Regions from separate parts of the Saccharopolyspora sp. NPDC050642 genome, predicted to be linked through region 2. Evidence: riboswitches for the same ligand, from Rfam matches in the RefSeq annotation. Region 2 holds a riboswitch; each other region holds the start of a gene.
What was found. Region 2 has a riboswitch for thiamine pyrophosphate ahead of thiC (phosphomethylpyrimidine synthase ThiC). Riboswitches for the same ligand answer to the same signal wherever they lie in the genome.

Region 1 (3,267 bases), on a different contig from region 2:
CCGCACGATACGTTAGCGGTGCAACATGTGCGCCCGGTCACATCGAGTCGGCGCGGATTATTCCCACCTCGCAACGGGTTTCGCCCGTGGGCCCGCTGCCGCCCGACCCGCCCGCGCAACTTGCGCCGCCGCGCGGACGAGCCGGGAAATCCTCAGCCGAGGAAGCGCGCGGTGGGCCATTCCTCCTTGATCCAGGCGCTGTTCCAGAACAGCCACTCGTACTCGGTGGCCCGGGTGAACGCTTCGAGCATCCGCTGCCGGGTCTCGTCGTCCGCGGCCTCGGCGACCCGATCGGTGAGGTCGCGGGCGGTCAGCACGGCCGCGGCGAACTCGTCGTCGGCGTAGGTCTGGATCCACGCCCGGTACGGGTGGCCCTCGGCGCCTCCGGTGGCCTCCAGGATCGCGGTGCCGACGTGCTGGTACACCCAGAAGCACGGCAGGATCGCCGCCAGCAGCACCGGATACGCCTCGGTCAGCGCGTTCGCGCGCAGGAACGAGGTGTAGGCCAGGCAGGACGGGGACGTGCCGATCCCGGCGATCTCGGCGTCGGACAGGCCGAACTCGGCGACGTACCCGGCGTGCAACCGGCGCTCCTCGACCAGCGCGCCCTGCGAGGCGCCGGCGAGGAACGCGGCGTCCTCGGCGTTGTCGGCGCGCGTCGCGGCGGCGGCCAGCGCCTGCGCGAAACCGACCAGGTAGCGCGCGTCCTGCACGATGTAGAACGCGAAGCGGTCGCGGTCCAGGGTGCCGTCGGTCAGCGCGGCGTTGAACGGGTGCTCGACGATCGCCTGCTGCAGATCGGCGGTGTGCGCCCAAGCCTTGGCGCAGAAACCGTCGGCGGGCGGAGCGGGCAACTTGCTCATCAGAACCTCTCGTGATCGTGTCTCGGCACCGCGGCGAACGGCGCACGCAATTTCAATGGAAATCGAAGGTCCGATTTCCATTGAAATTGCGGCAGGGCGGGTCGCCGGGTCACCACCAGTGGTGGAAGTGGTGGACCGGGCCGTGGCCGTGGCCCACGTCGAGCCGGTCGGAGGCGCGCAGGGCCTCCGTCAGGTACTCCTTGGCCTCGCGCACCGCTTCGAGCCAGTCGCCGCGCTGCGGCCGCAGCGCGGCGATCGCGGCCGACAGCGTGCAGCCGGTGCCGTGGTCGTTGGTGGTCGCGACCCGCTCGCTGGAGAGGAACTCGGCGATCCCGTCGCCGTACAGCAGGTCCACGCTGGTCCCGCCGTCGAGGTGGCCGCCCTTGAGCAGCACCTGCTTCGCCCCCAGCCCGGCCAGCCGCTCGGCCTGCGCGGGCATGTCGGCGGGGTCGGTGAGCTCCGGCTCGCCCAGCAGGTCCGCGGCCTCCGGCAGGTTCGGGGTGATCAGGTCCACCCGCGGCAGCAGTTCCTCGCGCAGCGCGCCGACCGCTTCCGGGGCGAGCAGCCGGTCCCCGCTCTTGGCGACCATCACCGGGTCCAGCACGACGTGCGGCGGCGCGTAGCGGTCGAGCACCTCGACCACCGCGCGGATCACCTCGGCGTTGGCCAGCATGCCGATCTTGACCGCGTCCACCCGCACGTCGTCGAGCAACGTGACCAGCTGCGCGGTGATGAACTCCGGCGGCACCTCGTGGACCTCGGAAACCCCGGTGGTCGTCTGCGCGACCAGCGCGGTGATCACGGACATGCCGTAGGCGCCGTGCGCCGAGAAGGTCTTCAGGTCGGCCTGCACGCCTGCTCCGCCGCTGGGGTCGGTGCCGGCGATGGTCAGCACATTGGGAACCATGACGTCCCTCCGCTAGTACGAGCTAGGTCAGGTTCAACGGGTCTGTTCTCAGCCCGGCAGCCGGGCACCCCGCGTCACTGCCACCAACCTAACAACCGGGCCCGGCCCGCGACCACGCCCGCCTTGCTGTTTCCGAACTCGTTCTGCGTGGCGGTGCAAGTAGCGGCCCCCTGCGGGAGTTACAGACGCCGCCTGGACTCCGGGATCCCCGACTTGCGAATGACCACGCGGCATCGGGGACTGGCCTCGCCCAGTAGCCCAGAAGGGCGGGCACGGTCTGAGAACCCGCGGCGGTGCGAGTTGCGAGGGTGGGCTACGCGGCTTCGCCGCTTCAAAGCGCAAAAGCCCGCGCTGCCGCAGCCTCCCGGGCAGCTCTCAGTCGATCAGGCCCACCACCACGCCGGCGGTGAGCACCTCGCCGGGCCGCACCTGGTGCCACAGCGTGCCGGTGGCCAGCGCGGAAACCCAGCCGACCGTCCGACCGCAGCGATCGCCGCCCACCCGGATCTCCGCCAACCGGTCGCCCACGCGCACCCGGCTGCCGTCCGCGACCAGCCAGCACACCAGCACGCCGCGCGCCGGATCGCGACCGGCCTGCCTGCGCCCGAGTTCGGGGAAGTGCACCTCGGTCATCCCGCTCCCCTCGATGATCGCCCCAGCATTGCCCCAGGTGCGCCGCGCGACAAGACCGTTCGGCGGCCGGACCACTCCGATCGCCGAGCCGTCCGCCTGCTCCGATCGGCCCACGCGACCCGGGCGGAATCGGCACAGCGATCGAATTCACACCGTGAAGGCACCCACCGGTAGGCAAGGGGACCCTTCATCGCGGACTAAAGTGGTTGATGATGGAAACCACGACCGATGCCCCGAGCTTCGCCCGTTCCCGCCGGCAACCCCGGCCGGAGGATCCCGCCCGGATCTGGGCCCCGCTGGCGGACCTGACCGAAGCCGCCGTGGCGGCCGCCGGCTCGGGGACGGTGGCGATCACCCGCGGATTCGACCGCAACAGCAGGCAGCGCGCGAAGGCGCTGCGCGAGCTGCTGAACCGGCGCGACGTCGACGCCGTCGAAGTGACGCCGGCTCCGGGCAGCGCCCGGCTGCTGGCCGACGTCGACGTCACCGCGGTGGTCAACCTGATCGGCGCCGGGTCGTGGCAGCCCTACCGGGTGGCCGCCGAGCTGCGCGCCCCGGTGCTCACGCCGAAGCCGGGCGACGGCCCGGCCGAGGAGGTCACGCGGGACGTGATCGCCCTGGCCGGCGACTCGGGCCACCGCGACGTCGCGATCTCGCACGTCGCCGTCCGCTCCGAGGACCCCGCCGCCAGCCGGCTCACCCTGACCTACGACGGCGAGCAGCTGACGGTGCCCGGCGGTTGGTTGACCATCGCGGTGCAGGGCAGCGAGCTGGAGGTCAAGGTCGGCGGCGTGGACTTCCCGGAGCGCACGCTGAGCACCGGCGAGATCCGGGTGGAGGCCTTCGACGCGCCGCACCGGCTGG
Region 2 (3,267 bases):
CCGCTTCCACCACTGCGACTCGAAGGCCAGGATGCCCCGCTCCCGGACGGTGAGCTCGCCGTCCGGCGGCAAGGGCTGGGGCGGCACCGGCGGCGGCTCGACGATCCGCTCGATCGGCTGGGTGATCGGCTCGGCGAGGCGCAACCGCCGACCGGGTGCCGGATCGGATTTCGGCTTCCGCTGTTGCAGGCGCGCCAGCTGCTCGCATTGACGAGCGATCTCCTGCGCGGTCAGCATTTGGGCGGCGTCCATCTGGCTCCTCGCCTCGCGATTCGGGACTTCCCGCGTTCGCCGGAATCACACAGCTGTCATTCCACCTCAATTACACCATGCCCGGAATCCCGGCGGGAGCGGATCACACCGGTGAGCACCGGCCCCGGAACACCCCGACGCCCCGACTGCCCAAACCGCTAAAGTCCCGCTCATGGCTGTTCACCCGATCTGCGTCGTCGGCGACCCGGTGCTGCACAACCCCACCCGTCCGGTGGAGCACTTCGACGACGAGCTGCGCACCCTCGTCGAGGACATGTTCGAGACGATGGCCGCCGCCAACGGGGTCGGGCTCGCGGCCAACCAGATCGGCGTCGACCTGCGGGTGTTCGTCTACGACTGCCCCGACGACGAGGGGGTCCAGCACCGCGGCGTGGTGGTCAACCCCGAGCTGACCACCTCCGAGATCCCGCAGACCATGCCGGACCCGGACGACGACTGGGAAGGCTGCCTGTCGGTGCCCGGCGAGTCCTACCCGACCGGCCGGGCGAGCCGGGCGAAGGTCACCGGGTCCGATGTGGACGGAAAGCCGATCGAGGTCGAGGGGACCGGTTTCTTCGCCCGCTGCCTGCAGCACGAGACCGACCACCTGGACGGCCACCTCTACCTGGACCGCCTGATGGGCCGCCACGCCCGGGCGGCGAAGAAGATGGTCCGCCGCAACGGCTGGGGAATCCCCGGCCTGACCTGGGACCCGGCGGAATCCGGCGACCCCTTCGCCGAAGACGAGGACTGATCAGAATTCCTTGGTTTCCAAGGTGAAGTCGAACGGCTCGGGCAAGGCGATCGGTTCACCGAATGGCACTTTGTGCTGAAATCGGTACCGCCCGCCGGAGGGCCCGGAGTACAGCGTCACCGAAGGTTCGTCCTTCGCGAAACGATCGATCAGCAGGAACAGTGGCACACCACCATGCGCATATCCCCACAGCTTCTCGTTCCGGTCCCTGTTCGCATTTGACTTCGACGTGATCTCGACGGCGAGCAACGCCCGCCCCGCGGGCACCGGAGCGGGATCGTCGTCCGATGGCAACGCATCCATCGGAATGACGACCAAGTCCGGGGTGAAGAGATTGCTCCGCAATGGGATCTCGACAGCAGCAGTTTGAAAGATTCCCCAGTCCTGCGGAATCACGCGAGCGAGAGCACGATGCACTCGGTCGGCGATCACATTGTGGCCATATCCCGGCGGCGGGGTCATGACGATGCTCTCCTCGATGATCTCCGCGCGCCAGCCCTTGTTGGGCAGATCCAGGCTCTGCCAGACCTGAACCAGTTCGTCCCACGTCGAACGCGGGAGCACCGGAGCGGCAGTCACAGCGCGGTCACCTCCTGTATCGATGTCGTCACGCACCGTACTCACCACCCCCGACAACACTGTGATCGCCCTGGTCATGAGCCTAATGGCAAACCGGCCTGCCGTCATCGGGGTGAACCGGGGTTGGCAGCCCGCGGTCTCCCGGCTAGCCTCGGGCAGCGACAAATCAACACCGCGGGAGCTCGCACCAAGAGCGGGCTGAGAGGGCGGCTGGAGAACTCCGGGGCCGCCGACCGCATGAACCTGACCGGGTAATGCCGGCGTAGGGAGTGGATGGCAGTGGCCGACGTGCGTCCGAACGCGTCCGAAAGCGGAACCCAGATCACCACCGGGCCGATCAGCGGCTCGCGAAAGGCGTTCCGGAACACCGAATCCGGCCTGCAAGTGCCATTCCGCCGCATCGAGTTGACCAACGGCGAGCACCTCGACGTGTACGACACCTCCGGGCCGTACACCGACGAGAACGCCACCGTCGACGTCCACAGTGGACTTCATCGGATGCGGGCGGGGTGGACCGACGGGCGGGAGCACCGGACCCAGCTCGGCTGGGCCAGGGCCGGCGTGATCACGCGGGAGATGGAGTACATCGCCGTCCGCGAGGGCGTGTCGCCCGAGCTGGTCCGCGACGAGGTGGCCGCGGGCCGGGCCGTGATCCCGGCCAACCGCTGCCACCCGGAGAGCGAGCCGATGATCATCGGCAAGAAGTTCCTGGTGAAGGTCAACGCCAACATCGGCAACTCCGCGGTGACCTCCTCGGTCGAGGAGGAGGTGGAGAAGATGGTGTGGGCGACCCGCTGGGGCGGCGACACCGTCATGGACCTGTCCACCGGCAAGCGGATCCACGAGACCCGCGAGCGGATCCTGCGCAACTCCCCGGTGCCGATCGGCACCGTGCCGATCTACCAGGCGCTGGAGAAGGTCAACGGCGATCCGGCCGCGCTGACCTGGGAGATCTACCGCGACACCGTCATCGAGCAGTGCGAGCAGGGCGTGGACTACATGACCGTGCACGCCGGCGTGCTGCTGCGCTACGTGCCGCTGACCGCGAACCGGGTCACCGGCATCGTGTCCCGCGGCGGCTCGATCATGGCCGCGTGGTGCCTGGCGCACCACCGCGAGAGCTTCCTCTACACGCACTTCAGCGAGCTCTGCGAGATCCTGCGCGACTACGACGTCACGTTCTCCCTCGGCGACGGCCTGCGGCCGGGCTCCATCGCGGACGCCAACGACCGCGCGCAGTTCGCCGAGCTGGAGACCCTCGGTGAGCTCACGCACATCGCCCGCGAGCACGACGTGCAGGTGATGATCGAGGGCCCGGGCCACGTCCCGATGCACAAGATCGTCGAGAACGTGCGCCTGGAGGAGGAGCTCTGCGGCGAGGCGCCGTTCTACACGCTCGGGCCGCTGACCACCGACATCGCCCCTGCCTACGACCACATCACGTCCGGGATCGGCGCGGCGATGATCGCCCAGGCGGGCACCGCGATGCTCTGCTACGTCACGCCCAAGGAGCACCTGGGGCTGCCGAACCGGGACGACGTCAAGACCGGCGTGATCACCTACAAGATCGCCGCGCACGCCGCCGACCTGGCCAAGGGGCACCCGCGGGCGCAGGAGCGGGACGACGCGCTGTCCAAGGCGCGGTTCGAGTTCCGCTGGACCGACCAGTTCAACCTGTCGCT
Region 3 (3,267 bases), on a different contig from region 2:
GTTCCTGGCTTGCTGGGCGAGTTCCTCCGGGCACGGCGTGCGCGCCTGCGCCCCGACGACGTCGGCCTGCCCGAGTTCCACGAGCGGCGACGCGTGGCGGGGTTGCGGCGGGAAGAACTGGCGCAGCTGGCCGGGGTGAGTGTGTCCTATTACACGCGTCTAGAGCAGGGCCAGTCGGTCAACGCCTCCGACGCGATCCTGGACGCCCTCGCCGGAGCCCTGCGGCTCGACGAGCACGAGCGCGAACACCTCCACCAGCTCGCCTCGCGACGTCCCCGACCACAGCGCCGCCCGCCGCTGGAACGGCTCGACCCCTTGACCCGCGACCTGATGCGATCGTTCGAGGCCGTGCCCGCGCTGGTCCTCGGCAGGCGGACCGACGTGCTGGCCTGGAACGCGCTGGGCCACGCACTGCTGGCCGGGCACCTCGACCGAACCGCTCCGGAACGCCCGGCGGACCGGCCGAACATGGCCCGGATGCTGTTCCTCGACCCGCACACCCGCGACCTCTACGCGGACTGGCAGCGCAAGGCGCGCGCCGTGGTCGGCAACCTCCGGCAGGTCGCGGGGCGGCATCCCGAAGACGCCCTGCTGGCCTCGCTCGTCGGCGAACTGTCCATGAAGAGCCCGGAATTCGCGGCGCTGTGGAGCGATCACCGGGTCAAACCCTGCGAAGCGGACGAGTACGAGCTGCGCCATCCGCTGGTGGGCCCGCTCGCGGTCGCGCAGCAGATCCTCGTGCCGGCCCGCTCGCCGGAGCAGTCCGTGGTCGTGGTCACGACCGCGGACGGCTCCGGTGCGGAGAACGCGATCAAGCTGCTCGCGATGCGTGCGCGGGATTAGCGCGCGTCTCAGCTCTCCGCGCCGCGGCGGCGGAAGGCGCCGATGATCGCGGCCGCCAGGGCGGCCACGACGAACGACGTGAGCGCGGCGCTCATCCACGCCGGGACGGTGAAGCCGAGCGCGTCCCGCAGACCGGTCCACAGCCGGCTCCACCAGCCGAGTTCGCCCGGGTTGATCAGCTGGAACGCCGCGAAGCCCAGGAACCAGGCCAGCAGCATGCCCCAGCGGGACGGGGCCTGCGCGGACAGGTCGTAGCTGCGGCGGCGGCCGTGCAGGAAGTAGTCCACCGCCAGCACGCCGAACATCGGCACGAACACCGAGCCGATCAGCAGCAGGAAGTTCGAGAACTCGGCGATGTCCAGGGTCAGCGCGAGCAGCGTGATCAACGCCCCGATGATCACGCACAGCACCCGGCGGTCGGCGCTGGGCCGCAGGTTCTGGATGGAGACCGCGGTCGAGTAGGTGTTGGCGAAGGACTGGTCGACCTCGCGCAGCACCAGGATGCCGAAGAAGATCACCCCGAGCGGCACGGCCAGCATCGGGTCGAACACCTTGTCCGCGTCGCCGGCCACCATCGCCAGCCCGATCAGCCCCAGCAGGTAGCAGGCGATCTGGGTGACCGAGTAGCCCACCGTCGCGGCGGTGAACGCGCCGGACACCGACTTCGAGTGCCGCGAGTAGTCCGAGGCGACCGGGATCCAGGACACCGCGACCGCCAGCGCAGCGTCCGCGCCGGGCCAGAAGCCCTGCCAGGAACCGGTGTTCATGTCCGGCAGCGGCTGCCGCAGCAGCTGGACGAAGAAGTACACCATGGCGATCGCCACCGCGATGCTGACGTAGCGGCGCAGCAGGCGCAGCGCGCCGAGCGGGCGCAGCGTGAGCACGGTGGTCAGCGCACCGGCCACCAGCACGTACAACCAGTGCGGGCCGCCGCCGAACAACGCCTCCGCGCCCTGCGCGATCACCAGGAGTTCGAAGGTTCCCCAGCCGATCAGCTGCAGGATGTTCAGCACCGTCGGCAGGTACGACAGCTTGGTGCCGAACAGGCCGCGCAGCAGCATCATCGCCGGGGCGCCGGTGCGCGCTCCCGGAACCGCCGCGAGGCCGACCATGATGCTGCCGATCACGGTGCCCACCACGCACGCGGTGACGGCGGCGGCGAACGACAGCTGCGGCACACCGGCCGGCGCGAGCACGGCCAGCGCACCGCTGAAGCCGAGCAGGCTCACCCCGAGGTTGCCCCAGAACGCGCCCTGATCGAGCACGCCGAGCGTCTTCGGCGCCGGTTCGTCCAGGGTGTGCGGAACTTCGGCACGATCGACGTCAAGCGCCATCAACAGCTCCCTACGCCGGCATTATCCGGACAGGTTCTGCGGTCGGCGGCGCGGTGGTGCCACCCTCTCAGCCCGGTACGCCCGAGCTCCCGCGTGGATTGAGTCGGCGACACCCTACCCCGATCAGGTGACCGATGCCAGCCGGGTCACCGGCGGCGGTTGCCGAACAAGCCGCGGGTGATCTCCCGCCCCAGCGCGCTCGCCGCGGAGCGGAAGAACGACCGCACCGCGGGATTGCCCATCGCCTTCTCCAGGAACCCCGACGCTTCCGACTTTTCCGGCACTTCAGGCTTTTCCAGCATCTCGGGCGCGGCGGCGATCTTCTTCGCCAGGAGTTCGTATGCGGATTCCCGATCTACGGTCTGCTCGTACTTCCCATGCCGGAGCAGGTCGGCGACCGCCAGCTCCGGTTCGCCGAAGAACTCGTCCCCGCCCCGGGCCTCCAAATTGGACAGCGCCCGCAGGATCACGCCCGCGCTCGCGGCCGAGGCCCCGCCGATGCCCTTGAGCTCGGCCTTCCCCTCGTCGCTGGTCAGGTACTGGATCACCGAGCGCAGGTCCTTGATGTCCAGCAGCGCCAGCCCGCGCTCGTCTGCCCAGTGGAAGATCAGGCCCAGCGTCGACTCCTGCGTCGCGTTCAGGCCGAGCACCTTCGCCAGCAGCAGCGGCCCGAAGCCGGTCACGGTCGCGCGGATCGGCACGCCCCGGCCGTCGGTGCCCAGCGACAGGAACTGCACGGGGAACGCCGCGGGCCGCCAGTCGTCGCCGACCTCGGCGGCGCGGGCCGCCACCTTGCCCCCGCCCTCCCCGGGAGCGGACAGGCCGGAGAGGTCGCCCTTGACGTCGGCGAGCAGCACCGGCACGCCCGCGTCGGACAGTTGTTCGGCCAGCAGCTGCAGCGTCTTCGTCTTGCCCGTGCCGGTCGCGCCCGCCACCAGGCCGTGCCGGTTCATCGTCGCCAGCGGGATCCGCACGGCGGCAGCGGCATCGACCGAGCCGTCGACGACCACCGCGCCGAGCTCGACCGCCGCGCCTTCGGTCGCGTAGCCCGAAGCGATCTCCTGTGCCGCGTTGCCCGCCACCGCGCCCT

Region 1: linked by a shared signal. The riboswitch ahead of thiD (bifunctional hydroxymethylpyrimidine kinase/phosphomethylpyrimidine kinase) and the one ahead of thiC (phosphomethylpyrimidine synthase ThiC) in region 2 are both predicted to bind thiamine pyrophosphate.
Region 3: linked by a shared signal. The riboswitch ahead of AB0H93_RS13190 (cytosine permease) and the one ahead of thiC (phosphomethylpyrimidine synthase ThiC) in region 2 are both predicted to bind thiamine pyrophosphate.

The regions. Positions count from the first base shown of each region.
Region 1 covers NZ_JBFAIN010000021.1:19,374-22,640, reverse strand. The annotation lists gene tenA (thiaminase II) at 153-863, opposite strand; gene thiD (bifunctional hydroxymethylpyrimidine kinase/phosphomethylpyrimidine kinase) at 973-1,770, opposite strand; TPP riboswitch at 1,758-1,852, opposite strand; gene AB0H93_RS27510 (hypothetical protein) at 2,146-2,517, opposite strand; gene AB0H93_RS27505 (hypothetical protein) at 2,616-3,267, shown strand, end outside.
Region 2 covers NZ_JBFAIN010000002.1:3,340-6,606, forward strand. The annotation lists gene AB0H93_RS03715 (DUF3263 domain-containing protein) at 1-114, opposite strand, end outside; gene AB0H93_RS03720 (peptide deformylase) at 425-1,006, shown strand; gene AB0H93_RS03725 (Uma2 family endonuclease) at 1,007-1,663, opposite strand; TPP riboswitch at 1,750-1,871, shown strand; gene thiC (phosphomethylpyrimidine synthase ThiC) at 1,859-3,267, shown strand, end outside.
Region 3 covers NZ_JBFAIN010000006.1:264,398-267,664, forward strand. The annotation lists gene AB0H93_RS13185 (helix-turn-helix transcriptional regulator) at 1-843, shown strand, start outside; gene AB0H93_RS13190 (cytosine permease) at 852-2,177, opposite strand; TPP riboswitch at 2,168-2,280, opposite strand; gene AB0H93_RS13195 (helicase HerA-like domain-containing protein) at 2,324-3,259, opposite strand.